Regions from separate parts of the Kitasatospora sp. NPDC085895 genome, predicted to be linked through region 1. Evidence: riboswitches for the same ligand, from Rfam matches in the RefSeq annotation. Region 1 holds a riboswitch; each other region holds the start of a gene.
The links. A riboswitch is a leader RNA that binds a small molecule or an ion and turns the genes downstream of it on or off. The one in region 1 is predicted to bind cobalamin.
Positions count from the first base shown of each region.

Region 1 (4,823 bases):
GATGTTGACCCGGTCGGTGCCGGCCGGGGCCTGGCCGAGGACGTGCAGGCCGTCGCGGATCTGGGCGTCCTTGACCTCGCACAGCCAGCCGTCGACGTGCAGCAGGAAGTCGTCGAAGCCGTCGTCCTCGGGCCGCTCGTCCAGGCCGAGGTCGTGGTCGAGCCGGGCGGCCTGGATCAGCGTCCAGATCTGGGCGCGGATCGCCGGCAGCTTCGCCGGGTCCATCGCGGCGATCGTCGAGTACTCGTCGAGCAGCTGCTCCAGGCGCGCGATGTCGCCGTACGAGTCGGCGCGGGCCATCGGCGGGACGAGGTGGTCGACCAGGGTGGCGTGGGCGCGGCGCTTGGCCTGGGTGCCCTCGCCCGGATCGTTGACCAGGAAGGGGTAGATCAGCGGCAGGTCGCCGAGGACGGCGTCCGGGCCGCACTCGGCGGACAGCGCGGCCGTCTTGCCGGGCAGCCACTCCAGGTTGCCGTGCTTGCCGAGGTGGATCACGGCGTGCGCGCCGAAGCCGCCGTCCTCCTGGGCGGCGGCGATCCAGCGGTACGCGGCCAGGTAGTGGTGGCTGGGCGGCAGGTCCGGGTCGTGGTAGATCGCGACCGGGTTCTCGCCGAAGCCGCGCGGCGGCTGGATGAGGACGAGCAGGTTCCCGGAGCGGATCGCGGCGAGCACGATGTCGCCGTCCGGGTTCTGCGAGCGGTCCACGTACAGCTCGCCGGGGGCCGGGCCCCAGTGCTCCTCGACCTGCTCGCGCAGACCCTGCGGCAGGGCGGCGTACCAGCGGCGGTAGTCGGCGGCGGGGATGCGGACGGGGTTGCGGGCGAGCTGGTCCTCGGTCAGCCAGTCCTGGTCGTAGCCGCCGGCCGCGATCAGCGCGTGGATCAGCTCGTCGCCCTCGTGCGAGGTGGAGGTCGTGTCCAGGCCCGGCAGGTCGGTGCCCAGGTCCATGCCCTCCTCGCGGAGGCGGTGCAGCAGGCGCACCGCGCTGGCCGGGGTGTCCAGGCCGACCGCGTTGCCGACCCGGGCGTGCTTGGTCGGGTACGCGGAGAGCACCAGGGCGAGACGGCGCTCGGCCGCCGGGGTGTGGCGCAGCCGGGCGTGCCGGACGGCGATGCCGGCGACCCGGGCGGAGCGCTCGGCGTCGGCGCGGTAGACGGTGAGGCCGTCCTCGTCCAGCTCCTTGAAGGAGAACGGCACGGTGATCAGACGGCCGTCGAACTCCGGGACGGCGACCTGGGTGGCGGTGTCCAGCGGGGAGAGGCCGTCGTCGCTCTCCTCCCACTGCGAGCGCGACCAGGTCAGGCACAGGGCCTGCAGGATCGGCCGGTCGAGGGCGGCGAGCGCGCCCGCGTCCCAGGCCTCCTCGTCGCCGCCGGCCTGCGCGTCGGCGGGCCGGGTGCCGCCCGCGGCGAGCACGGTGGTGACGATGGCGTCGGCCCGGCCGAGTTCGGCGAGCAGCTCCGGCTCGGCGCCGCGCAGCGAGGAGCAGTACAGCGGCAGCGCGCGGGCGCCCTCGTCCTCGATCGCGCTGCACAGCGTCTCGACGAAGGCGGTGTTCCCGCTCATGTGGTGGGCGCGGTAGTAGAGCACGGCGACCAGCGGGCCGTCCGAGGTGCGGGCCTGACGCTCCAGCGGGCCCCAGGCCGGGGCGGAGGCGGGCGGGGCGAAGCCGTGGCCGGTGAGCAGCACGGTGTCGGAGAGGAAGGCGCCGAGCTCGGCGAGGTTGGTCGGGCCGCCGTGCGCGAGGTAGGCGTGCGCCTCGGCGGCGATGCCGGCCGGGACGGTGGAGAGCTCCATCAGCTGGGCGTCCGGGGCCTGCTCGCCCGTCAGCACGACGACCGGGCGGGGCCCGGCGAGCAGCGCGTCCAGGCCGTCCTCCCAGGCGCGGCGGCCGCCGAGCAGGCGGACGACGACCAGGTCGGTGCCCTCGACCAGGGCGGGCAGCTCCTCGGCGGACAGCCGGGCCGGGTTGCCGAGCCGGTAGCGGACGGGGCCCTGCGAGGCGCGGGCGCTCAGCAGGTCGGTGTCGGAGGTCGACAGCAGCAGGATCATGCGGAGGGCCTCCCGGCCTGGTCGGTGTTCCACGGCGTGCGGCGGCGCACCGGGGCCGGGTGCGGCAGCCGGGTGCGCGGGGCGGAGCGGGGTGCGGTGCGAGGGCCTGTCTTCAAGGGCGCTCGGGCCGTCGTTCCAGGGGGCGTGTGGGGGCACCTCCCGGCCGAAGGCCGGGGGAGAACTGCGCAATCCGGATGCGGCCCACCGTGCAGACCACGGCTCGGCCCGTGCCGTCGTGACACCCGCCCCGGATCGCGCAGTTCCCCGCGCCCCTTGTGGTGCACCCGTGACCGTTGAAGACGCGCCCCGGGGGTGCGGCGGACCGCCGCCGGGGTCCCCGGGACGGCGGGCGACGGCTCGGCGCGTCCGGGCGGGACGGCGGAGCCGGGCATGCGGCAGCGCACAGGTCGGGCCTTCCTCGGGGTCCGCGCCCCGGGCTGGTGGAGGACGGCGGGAGTTCCTGGCTCCACGGCGGCTGAGCCGTGGTTACAGTGGCGGGACCGCACCGGATTTGCACCGGTTTCCTCCGCTTGCCGTCGCTGGCGTCGGACGGCCCGCACGGACCGTCCGGCAGCATCGTACGGGGTGGCGGACGGCCGCGGGACTGCGCGCGGACTGTGATCCAGACGACGGGGCGCCCCGTCGGACAATCTGTATGCTCGCCGCCATGCCACCGACTCCCGACCCCGCCGGGGCGGGCTCCGCCGTGCCCGACCGGGGCCGGTCGGACGCCTGTCCGGGGGCCCTTCGTCTGCACACGGCCGACGACGGCGCCCTCGCCCGCATCCGCGTCCCCGGCGGACTGCTGACGAGCCGTCAGGCGGCGGCGCTGGCCGATGCGGCAGAGGCGCTCGGCGACGGCGCACTGGAGACCACCTCGCGCGGCAACGTCCAACTGCGCGGCCTGGCTTCGGCCTGCGGCGCGGAACTCGCCGACCGGCTGCGGGCCGTCGGCCTGCTGCCCTCCGACACCCACGAGCGGGTGCGCAACATCGTCGCCTCGCCGACCGCCGGCCTCGACGCCGAGGGGCACGCCGACACCGCGGCCCGGGTGCGCGAGCTGGACGCGAAGCTCTGCGCGGCGCCCTGGGCGGCCGCGCTCTCCGGCAAGTTCCTCTTCGCCCTGGACGACGGCCGCGGCGATGTCGCCGCCCTGAACGCCGATGTGACATTGATCGCAGCGCCTGGCGGCACCGCCCTGCTGCGGCTCGGCCGCGAGACGACCGTCCGCGCGGTGCCGGCCGCACAGGCCGTGGACGCCGCCCTGGACGCCGCCCGGGACTTCCTCGACGCGCTGCGCACCACCGGCACCAGGGCCTGGCACCTGCGCGAGGTCCCCGAACTCCTCCCGCCCGGCGACCTGCCGCTGCCCCCGCTGTCCGGCGGACACCCGCCGCTCGGGGTGCTGCCCGGAGGCCTCTCGGTCGGGACGCGCTTCGGGCGGGCCACCGCCGCACAGTGGCGGCTGCTCGCCGGGCTGTCCGCCGGCGAGGTCCGGCTGACGCCCTGGCGCGGCGCCGTCCTGCCCGGCGTCGGCCCCGCCGCCCTCGCCGAGCTCGCCGCGGCCGGCTTCCTGACCGGGCCCGGCACCGCCTGGGACCGCGCCACCGCCTGCACCGGCCTGCCCGGCTGCGGCAAGTCGCTCGCCGACGTGCGCGGCGACGCGGCCCGCGCCCTGGAACGTGCGGACGGCGGTGGCCTGCCGGTGCACTGGTCGGGCTGCGAACGGCGCTGCGGCCACCCCTCCGGGCGATGGGTGGACGTGCTCGCCACCGGGCAGGGCTACCGGGTGGCACCGGTCGGGACACCGGACCGGCCCATGGATGTGACGCCAGTGGATGTGACGACGGAAGAGATGGCCGAGGCGGTCGCCGAGGCCCGGAGGACCACGTGATCGAGTACGAGAAGGACGGCGCCGCCATCTACCGGCAGTCCTTTGCCACCATCCGGGCCGAGGCCGACCTGGCCGCCCTGCCCGCCGACGTCTCGCAGGTCGCGGTGCGGATGATCCACGCCTGCGGCATGACCGACCTGGTCGAGGACCTGGTCTACTCGCCCGGTGTGGTCGCCTCGGCCCGCAAGGCGCTGCACGCCGGTGCGCCGATCCTCTGCGACGTCAACATGGTCGCCAGCGGTGTCACCCGCAAGCGGCTGCCCGCCGACAACGAGGTGATCTGCACCCTCACCGACCCGTCGGTGCCCGAGCTCGCGCGGAAGACCGGCAACACCCGCAGCGCCGCCGCCATGGAGCTGTGGCTGCCCAGGCTGGAGGGTGCCGTGGTGGCCGTCGGCAACGCGCCGACCTCGCTCTTCCGGCTGCTGGAGATGATCGAGGCCGGCGCGCCCCGCCCGGCCGCGGTGATCGGCGTGCCCGTCGGCTTCATCGGCGCCGCCGAGTCCAAGCAGGCCCTGGCCGAGCACCCGTCCGGCCTGGAGCACCTGGTGGTCCGCGGCCGGCGCGGCGGCAGTGCGATCGCCGCCGCCGCGATCAACGCGATTGCGAGTGAAGAAGAGTGACCGAGCAGCAGACCGGGCAGCAGACCGACCGGCGGACCGGCCGGCTGTACGGCGTCGGCCTCGGCCCCGGCGACCCCTCGCTGGTCACCGTCCGCGCCGCCGAACTCATCGGCAAGGCCGACGTGGTGGCCTACCACAGCGCCCGGCACGGCCGCTCCATCGCCCGCTCGATCGCCGACCGCTACCTGACCGGCGGCCAGATCGAGGAGAAGCTGGTCTACCCGATCACCGTGGAGACCACCGACCACCCCGGC
Region 1 is NZ_JBFBJY010000014.1:97,888-102,710, forward strand. It holds gene cobN (cobaltochelatase subunit CobN) at 1-2,052, opposite strand, end outside; cobalamin riboswitch at 2,484-2,635, opposite strand; gene AB0442_RS12035 (hypothetical protein) at 2,720-3,946, shown strand; gene AB0442_RS12040 (precorrin-8X methylmutase) at 3,943-4,569, shown strand; gene AB0442_RS12045 (precorrin-2 C(20)-methyltransferase) at 4,566-4,823, shown strand, end outside.

Region 2 (4,823 bases), on a different contig from region 1:
GCGTTGTCGACGACCACCACCTCGGTGTCCCAACCGGCTGCCGCGAGTTCTGCGACCGGCACCGTGCCCATCACCGCGGGAAGGTTTGACGCCTCGTTGAGCGCGGGAATCACGATGGACAGAGTGTTCACGCTCTTATTCCCCCCGAAAAAAGCAACTGCTCGCCCCGCCCCCTGGTGAGCAGCCGTTCCGGGGCCGGGCATCCGACGACAGGTCGGGACGGCCCGACGGTCGGTCAGGCCGCGGGCCGCTCCGCGGACGACGGCCGTCTCTGCCGGGCCGTCTCCTGCTCGCCTGAACTCGCCGGGGGTTCCGGCCGGCCGCGCGCGGGCACTTCCGAAACCGATGCGCCCCCACTCGGCCTGATGCCGCCATCCCCGTTCGCTCGGGCGCCATCTTTTCACACCCCGAACGCTGGTGACACCGCGGCAGGCGTGAGGGAGGCCACGGCCCCGGCCGTGGCCTCCCCCGGCGGCGGATCAGCCGCCGACGAGCCAGGAGTTGACCGGCTTGGCGCTGAGGCCCGTACCGCCGGACTTGAGGCTGGCGACCTGCTGGGGGTTCAGCGGCTCCTTCCAGACCAGGATCCGCCCGACCACGCCGGCCCAGTTGTCGCCCCAGATCCCGTGGTGCCGGCTGCGGCCGAGCTGCAGCGGACCGGGCCCGGCCCAGATGGGGCCGTTGAGCTTGGCGGTGGCCGCCTGCGCGCCGTTCACGTAGAGCGTGATGGTGCGCTGGCCGGCGTCGTAGACCGCGGTGAGCAGCACCCACTGCGTCACCGTCTCCAGGCTCTCTGGGGCCACCGCCTGGACGACCGTGCCGTCGGCGCCGCCGTCCGCGGTCTGCACCCGGAACGCCCACGCCTTCTTGCCGCTGGCGTCGTCGCGGGACAGGTCGAAGGAGTACGAGATGCCGTCGCCCTGGCTGATCGCCGTGCGCGATCCGCCGGGCGCCTCGTTGTAGACCCATGCCGCGATCGAGAAGCTCTTGCCGACGTCGACCAGCTGGTTCGCCGACTGGGCGTAGGAGTTGTTGTTGCTCCGCATGCGCAGCGCATAACCGCCCTCCACCTCGGCGAGCTGCGCGTCCGGGCCGATGGCGAGGTTCGCCTGACCGGACTTGTCGGCCAGCAGGTCGGGCTGGCCGGGCACGGTCGGCGAGTTGGCGGGGACCGAGCCGGACGGGTGCGCCGAGGCCGAGGCGCTGGACGATGCGCCGGTCTCCGGAGTGCCGCCGTGCACGCCCTTCATGACGGCCAGACCGACCGCCCCGCCGAGGACGCAGGCGGTGAGCACGATGCCGCCCGTCCAGATCAGCTTCTTTCGGCGCGACGAGGCCTCGTGCTGCTGGGCCAGCGCCTCCCAGTCCGGGATCGCGGTCTGCGCCTGCTGGGGCAGCGGCCACTGCTGGTGCGACGCCTGCGCGGGGAAGCCGGGCGGCGTGCCGAAGCCGGCCTGCGGCGGGAAGGACTGGGCACCCTGTGCCCCCTGCTCCGCGGGATTCGCCGGTCCCCCCTGGGACCCGGGCTGACCCGTCCAACCGGGCGTGGCCCCCGTACCGTCACTCATGGCCAGAGATCGTAGGCCATGGGGTGCGGCGCAGTCTCGGGTGGTGACCGTTCCGTGAGCGCAACGGGTGGGTCAGGGGCGGGTCGGATGTGCGCACTGCGCCCACCGGAGTGTGTCCAGCCACGGACGCGACACGCTGCGTGCACAAGATATGGGGGTACATCAGGGAGACACCACAACATGTATGCTCACTCTCGCTGTCGACGCAGGGGAACCCGGTGCAAGTCCGGGACTGCCCCGCAACGGTGAGCAGGCCCGTGAACGCCCGGGCCCGCGCAGTCCGAGGGCCTGCCGACGGTGTGCCACCGGCTTCCCCGCAGATGCCATGAAGCACAGCTGTACGTCCGGGCCTCGCGGGTGGGCCGGGTGGCGACGCGCACCCCCGACACCGTCGGGCGGTGCCGGTCCCCCCTGCCACGCGCATGCCCGGACGCGCCCCCGGCCCCCGGCCCGGGGGTGTCCGAAGCGTCCGCTGCCGCCACAGGAGAGAGTGCGCCTTGACCGTCGCTGCCTCAGTCACCCTGCCCTCCCAGGGATCCGCCGACAACGACCGGCCCGACCCCGGTGCCGCGCTGCTCCGGCTGCTCACCGACCGCAGCACCGACCTCCCCCAGGTGGACCCCGGCCACGTCGCCGCCGCCGCGCTGCGCGGCCGCCACGCCGGTTCGGACTTCGCCGAGCTCCGCGGGCTGGCCGTGGAGGCCGCCGCGTCGATGATCGCCGAGGACCCGCAGTACTCGAAGCTCGCGGCCCGCCTGCTGGCGCTGGAGATCCGCGACGAGGCGGTCTCCCAGGGCGCGGTCACCTTCGCCGCCTCGATCGCCGTCGGCCACGCCGAGGGCCTGATCGGCGACACCACCGCGGCCTTCGTGGCCAAGCACGCGGCCGCCTTCGACGCGCTGGTCGACCTGCAGGGCGACGACCGCTTCGAGTACTTCGGCCTGCGCACCGTGCAGTCCCGCTACCTGCTGCGCCACCCGATCACCCGCAAGGTGGTCGAGACCCCGCAGTACTTCCTGCTGCGCGTGGCGGCCGGTCTCGCGGTCGGCGACACCGAGCAGTCGGTGGCCGAGGTGGCCGAGCTCTACCGGCTGATGAGCCGTCTGGAGTACCTGACGTCCTCTCCGACGCTGTTCAACTCCGGTACCAAGCACCCCCAGATGTCGTCCTGCTACCTGCTGGACTCGCCGCTGGACAACCTGGACTCGATCTACAACCGCTACGCGCAGATCGCCCGGCTGTCCAAGCACGCCGGCGGCATCGGCCTGTCCTACTCGCGGATCCGCTCCCGCGGCAGCCTGATCCGCGGCACCAACGGCCAGTCGAACGGCATCGTGCCGTTCCTGCGCACCCTGGACTCCTCGGTCGCCGCGGTCAACCAGGGCGGCCGCCGCAAGGGCGCGGCCTGCGTCTACCTGGAGACCTGGCACGCCGACATCGAGGAGTTCCTGGAGCTCCGCGACAACACCGGCGAGGAGGCCCGGCGCACCCACAACCTCAACCTGGCGCACTGGATCCCGGACGAGTTCATGCGCCGGGTGAACGCCGACGAGGACTGGTCGCTGTTCTCCCCCGCCGACGTGCCCGAGCTGGTCGACCTGTGGGGCGCCGACTTCGACGAGGCGTACCGCAAGGCCGAGCAGGCCGGCAAGGCCGTCCGCACCATCCCGGCGCAGACCCTGTACGCCCGCATGATGCGCACCCTGGCGCAGACCGGCAACGGCTGGATGACCTTCAAGGACGCCTCCAACCGGGCCGCCAACCAGACCGCGCTGCCCGGCCGCACCGTGCACTCCTCCAACCTGTGCACGGAGATCCTGGAGGTCACCGACGACTCCGAGACGGCCGTCTGCAACCTCGGCTCGGTGAACCTGGGCGCCCACGTGGCCGCCGGCGCCACCGCCGCCGACCTGCTGAACGCGATGGACTGGGAGCGCCTGGACGCCACCGTCCGCACCGCGGTGACCTTCCTCGACCGGGTCATCGACATCAACTTCTACCCGACCACCGAGGCGGGCACCTCCAACTCCCGCTGGCGGCCGGTCGGCCTCGGCGTGATGGGCCTGCAGGACGTCTTCTTCCAGCTGCGGATCGACTTCGACTCCGCCGAGGCGAAGACCCTCTCCACCCTGATCTCCGAGCGCATCATGCTCACCGCCTACGAGCGCTCCGCGGACCTCGCCGAGCAGTTCGGCCGCCACGAGGCGTACGGCGAGACCCGCGCGGCCCGCGGCGAGCTGCACATCGACCACTTCGGTGCCGCCCCGCAGTGGACGGAGCGCTGGGACGCGCTGCGCGCCCGGATCGCCGAGACCGGCCTGCGCAACTCGCTGCTGCTGGCGATCGCGCCGACCGCCACCATCGCCTCCATCGCCGGCGTGTACGAGTGCATCGAGCCGCAGGTGTCCAACCTGTTCAAGCGCGAGACGCTCTCCGGCGAGTTCCTCCAGGTCAACCCGTACCTGGTGCGCGAGCTCAAGGAGCTCGGCGTCTGGGACCAGCAGACCCGGGACGCGCTGCGCGAGACCAACGGCTCGGTGCAGGACCTCAACTGGCTGCCCGCCGAGGTCCGTTCGCTGTACCGCACGGCGTGGGAGCTGCCCCAGCGCGCGCTGATCGACCTGGCCGCGGCCCGCATGCCGTACATCGACCAGAGCCAGTCGCTGAACCTCTTCATGGCGGCGCCGACCATCGGCAAGCTCAGCTCGATGTACGCGTACGCCTGGAAGGTCGGCCTGAAGACCACGTACTACCTGCGGTCGCGCCCGGCCACCCGGATCGCGCAGGCCGCCACGGGCGCCCGCGCCGCCGTGCCGGTGCCCGCGCCGACCATGAGCCAGGCCGAGCAGGACGCCATCGCCTGCTCCCTGGAGAACCCCGAGTCCTGCGAGGCCTGCCAGTGAGCACCGAAGACCGCCAGAAGATGCTGCTCGACCCGGGCTTCGAGCTGACGCTGCGCCCGATGCGCTACCCGTCGTTCTACGACCGGTACCGCGACGCCATCAAGAACACCTGGACGGTGGAGGAGGTGGACCTGCACTCCGACGTCGCCGACCTCGCCAAGCTGAGCGAGGGCGAGCGGCACATGATCGGCCGGCTGGTCGCCTTCTTCGCGACCGGTGACTCGATCGTCGCCAACAACGTGGTGCTGAGCCTCTACAAGCACATCAACTCCCCCGAGGCCCGGCTCTACCTGTCCCGGCAGCTGTTCGAGGAGGCCGTGCACGTCCAGTTCTACCTGACGCTGCTCGACAC
Region 2 is NZ_JBFBJY010000005.1:63,667-68,489, reverse strand. It holds gene AB0442_RS04740 (glycosyltransferase family 2 protein) at 1-131, opposite strand, end outside; gene AB0442_RS04735 (LamG domain-containing protein) at 480-1,568, opposite strand; cobalamin riboswitch at 1,736-1,879, shown strand; gene AB0442_RS04730 (ribonucleoside-diphosphate reductase subunit alpha) at 2,090-4,471, shown strand; gene AB0442_RS04725 (ribonucleotide-diphosphate reductase subunit beta) at 4,492-4,823, shown strand, end outside.
Region 2: another riboswitch for cobalamin. It lies ahead of AB0442_RS04730 (ribonucleoside-diphosphate reductase subunit alpha); the one in region 1 lies ahead of cobN (cobaltochelatase subunit CobN).

Region 3 (4,823 bases), on a different contig from region 1:
TGCACGCGGGCGTCGGCGCGGGCCGGATCGACACCGTCCGCCCGGAGCACACGCCGGAGGCGATGGGCCGGCCGCCGCGGGTCGACGACCACGGCGGCGAGGTGTACGTCTACCGCCGCACCGACATGCCCTGCCTGGTCTGCGGGACACCGGTGCGCACCGAGTCGCTGGCGGCCCGCAACCTCTTCTGGTGCCCCGGCTGCCAGCGGCGCTGAGCGCGGCCCTGCCCGGCCGCCGGCCGGGCAGGGCGACGGTCCGTCAGCCGCGCGGCAGCACCATGGACTGCACCTGGGGCAGCTTGCGCCAGTCGCTGGAGACGATGCTGGCGTGGGCGGCCGCGAGCTGGGTCACCCGGGCCCGGGCCTGGTCGGCCGTGGGGTCGGTGGAGCTGATGGCGGGCGCCACGTTGTGGGCGTCGGTCATGACCAGCAGGTAGTGGCGGGCGTCGTACCAGCCGGTGTCGATGCCGCCGACGTACGCCGAGGCGTCGCCGTCGAAGACCACGAACCAGGGCCGGATGCTGGTCTCGCCGTAGGCGTTGCGCGGGTCGCCGGAGACGGCGCCGTGCACCACCGGGAAGACCTGGGCCTGGCCGGCCCTGCCGGCCGCCGCGAGGTCGCGCAGGTAGCGGCTGTACTCGACGTCGGTGTGCAGGGTGTCGAAGGGGTTGCCCTCCTCGACGGTGCCGGGGATGACGTCCACCAGGACCCGGCCGGCGAGGGCGTCGCGGGTGGGCCAGTTGCCGGCCTTCGCGGCCTCGTCGAGGTTCGGGTAGCTGCCGCCGCCGGGCTTGGCGAGCAGGTCGGCGGGGCGGAAGACGGCGCTGCCGAGGTGGGCGGCTATCAGGGCGTCCAGCTGGGCCGGGCCCATGCCGCGGTTGGCGGCGAACCCGCCCTTGAGCTCCAGCTTGACGACGAGCGGGCCGCTGGACGGGTGGGCGGCGAGCCAGATCCGCAGGTCGTCGAGGCAGTACTCGAGGTCCTTGTTGGTGCCGCCGCTGTACAGCGTCGCCGGGCCGGTGGCGGCGGTGCAGTTGTTGGCGTTGCCGAGCGGGTTGGAGTGGCTGACCTTCCACTCCTTGGTGACGGTGTCCGTCCACGCGTCGAGCTCGATCATGCCGGTGCCGGTGTCCAGGCTCTGCGCGAGGAAGGGGAAGGCGGCCGGGTCGTAGGTGTTGTGGATCCCGACGGCGGTGGCCGAACCGAACGGCAGGCCGCCGCCGGTGGCGGCGCCGGACTGGTGCGCGGGGAGCAGGGTGGCGGCCGCGGCCAGCAGCCCCACGGCGAACGTACGGCGAAGCTTCACGGGTGTCTCCTCGTCAGGAGCCTGGGGACGGCGGGCCGGACGGACCGCCTCCGGAAGCATGGGCCACCGGAACGGCTTCGAGGTGACATGACAAGAAAACTTGGCTGAAGCTGACCCCCCGTCCCACTGACAAACCGTCAGGAAGCCCTCATTCCGTGCAGGGGTCCGTGCCGTGCAGGGGTTCCTGCCGTGCGGGCGGTCGTTCCGGGCGGGCGCTCAGTCGGCACGCCCCAGCACCCCGTGTTCCAGCACCTCGGCCACCGCGGTGTCGGTCAGCCGGTAGCGCACCACCCGGCCGTCCCGCTCGCCCTCGACCACGCCCGCGGCGCGCAGCAGCCGCAGCGCCTGGGAGACCGCCGGATCGCGCATCCCGGTGGCCAGCGCCAGGTCGGTGACGGCCAGCGGCCCGGTGGTGTGCAGGGCGAGCAGCAGCGCCAGCCGCCCCGGGTCGGCGAGCAGGCCGAACAGCTCCGCCCAGGCCCGGACCCGCCCGGTGTCGCCGATCCCGGCGATCGCCTCGCAGACCCGGTGCCCGTCGATGGTGCGGTGGCCTGCGCGATCGGCGGGGAGGAGGTGCATGGCGGCATTCTCGCAGGCCGACCGGCCGTGATCTACGACACCTGCGCGGTTGTGCAGGCTTGCAGCTGTCGGTCCGTCACCCCTACGGTGGAGCAGCCGTGGTGTTCGGGAAGACCGGTGCAGGACCTCGGGGTCCGAGTCCGGAGCGGCCCTCGCCACTGTGAACGGGGAGTCAATCCGTACCCCTCGCGGGTCACTGGGCGCAGGCGCGCCCGGGAAGGCCGGGTACGGGCACCGTCAGAACCTCCCCGTGAGCCAGGAGACCGGCCACGGCACCTCACGACGTCATTCCACGAGGTGTTGGAGCGTGAACCGCAGATGACCCTGCCCGCAACCGGTACGGCCGCGCCGCCGACCGCCCCCGGCCTGCCCGCCTTCCGCTGGCGACGGGAGGACACCCTCCGCACGGCCGGTCTGCTGGCGGTCATCCTGGCGATGCACGTGGCCGCCTTCGGCACGCTCTTCCTGCTGGTCGTGCCGGAGCGCTACGAGGTCGGCACCCAGGTGTTCGGCGCCGGACTCGGCATCACCGCCTACACCCTGGGCATGCGGCACGCCTTCGACGCCGACCACATCGCGGTGATCGACAACACCACCCGCAAGCTGATGGCCGACGGCCGGAGACCGGTCTCGGTGGGCTTCTGGTTCGCCCTCGGCCACTCGTCGATGGTGGTGCTGATGGCCGCCCTGGTCGCGGGCGGCGCCCAGCTGGCCGGGGTGCTGATGGACGACGGCTCGACCACCCACCAGGTGCTCGGCACCATCGGCACCACCGCCTCCGGCGCCTTCCTCTACCTGATCGCCGCGCTCAACCTGGCGGCCCTGCTCGGCATCCTGCGGGTCTTCCGGGCGATGCGGGCCGGCACCTTCGACGAGGCGGAGCTCGAACGGCAGCTCGACTCGCGCGGCCTGATGAACCGCGTCCTGCGCCGCGCCACCCGCTCGATCTCCCGCCCCGGCCAGATGTTCCCGGTCGGCATGGTGCTGGGCCTCGGCTTCGACACCGCCACCGAGGTGACGCTGATGGTGATGGCCGGCTCGGGCGCCGCGGCGGGCCTGCCCTGGTACGCGATCGTCTGCCTGCCGCTGCTGTTCGCCGCCGGGATGAGCCTGTTCGACACCCTCGACGGCACGTTCATGAACTTCGCCTACCAGTGGGCGTTCTCCAACCCCGTCCGCAAGGTGTTCTACAACCTCGCCATCACCGGCCTGTCGATCGCGGTGGCCTTCGTCATCGGCACGATCGAGCTCGTCGCGGTGCTGCACGACAAGCTGGGCCTGACCGACCCGGTGAGCGGCTGGATCGCCGGACTCAGCCTGGACAACGTCGGCTTCGTCATCGTCGGCCTGTTCGTGGTGGTGTGGGCGGCGGCGATCGGCTACTGGCGGATCGCCCGGGTCGAGCAGCGCTGGACGCCCGGCGGGGCGGGCTGAGATGGCCCGCGGGCGGCCGCGCCGAGCGGCGGACGGGGTGTCAGCCCGCCGCCAGCAGCAGCGTGCCCGCCACCGCGAGGCCCGCGCCGAGCAGTTGGACGCGCCGCAGCCGCTCCTTGAGCAGGCCCCGGGCCATCAGCGCGGTGACCACGGGGTAGAGCGAGGCCAGCACCGCGGCGACGGCCACCGACCCGCGGTGCGAGGCGGCGGCGAAGGCGGCGTTCGCGGCGACGTCGGCCACCCCGACCGCGGTCAGCGCGGGCAGGCTCCGCCGCAGCGCCCCCGGCGCACCGGGCTCCCGCCCACGGCGCCCGGCCAGCAGGACGCCGCCGCCGACCGCCACGTTGCAGAGCCGCTGCACGCACAGCACGAGCAGCAGCCCGCCGCCGTCGGAGGCCCGGGCGACCAGGGCCATCGCCGTGCCCATGCCGAGGGCCGCCGACAGCGTCAGCACCAGCACCCGCAGGCCGACCGTGCCGCCGCCGCGACGCGGACCGCCGGCCAGGGCGACGCCGAGCACGGCGACCGCGATGCCGGCGGCCTGCGCCGGGCCGGGGCGCTCCCCGAGCAGCAGCCCGAGCCCGACCGGCACCGCGACGCCGACGGTCGCCAGCGGCGAGACCACCCCCATGGGCCCGAGCGCGAGGGCGCGGTAGAAGGCGAGGAGGGCGAACGGCCCGATCACCCCCGCCGCCACCGCGTACCAGAGGTCGGCGGTGGCCCCGCCCGCGCCGCCGACGGCGAGGACGGCCAGGACGAGCAGGACGGCCGCGGCGGCCTGCGAGGCGACCACCACGGTCAGCGCGGACAGCCGGCGGGTGAGCGAGCCGCCCCCGTAGTCGGCCATGCCCCACAGCAGGCTGGCGGCGAGGGCGAGGAGCTGGGACAGCACAGTGGACTCCGGAGTACGGTCGGGTGGACGCTCGGTGTCCCAGCAGCTTAGGTCAACAGAGTGAACCGGACGAATCAATTCATTGGACTGGTATGCCCGACCCCGATCTGATCACCCAGGCCCTGGCGCGCAACCTCAAGCGGCTGCGGGCCGACCGCGGCCACACCCTCGACGCACTCGCGGCCCGCTCCGGGGTGAGCCGCGGCATGATCGTGCAGATCGAGCAGGGGAGGACCAACCCGAGCGTGGGCACCGTCGTCCGGCTCGCCGACGCGCTCGGCGCCTCGATCGCCCGGCTGCTCGACTACGACGAGACCTCCACCGTGCGGATCGTCCCCGACGACGAGGCCGTCCAGCTCTGGTCGGGCGCCAAGGGCGGCACCGGGGTGCTGCTCAACGGCATCGAGGCGCCCGGCCCGCTGGAGCTCTGGCAGTGGCTGATCCTGCCGGGGGAGGGGCACGGCTCGGACCCGCACCCCGCGGGCACCGTGGAGATCGCCCGGGTCGAGGAGGGCGAACTCACCCTCACCCTGGACGGCCGCGACCACCTGGTGCCGGCCGGCTCCACCGCCTCCTACGAGGCGGCCGCCGCGCACGGCTACCGCAACGACGG
Region 3 is NZ_JBFBJY010000090.1:21,968-26,790, forward strand. It holds gene AB0442_RS35450 (DNA-formamidopyrimidine glycosylase family protein) at 1-215, shown strand, start outside; gene AB0442_RS35455 (phosphatidylinositol-specific phospholipase C domain-containing protein) at 259-1,305, opposite strand; gene AB0442_RS35460 (metalloregulator ArsR/SmtB family transcription factor) at 1,522-1,884, opposite strand; cobalamin riboswitch at 1,967-2,171, shown strand; gene AB0442_RS35465 (HoxN/HupN/NixA family nickel/cobalt transporter) at 2,203-3,318, shown strand; gene AB0442_RS35470 (DMT family transporter) at 3,359-4,207, opposite strand; gene AB0442_RS35475 (XRE family transcriptional regulator) at 4,303-4,823, shown strand, end outside.
Region 3: another riboswitch for cobalamin. It lies ahead of AB0442_RS35465 (HoxN/HupN/NixA family nickel/cobalt transporter); the one in region 1 lies ahead of cobN (cobaltochelatase subunit CobN).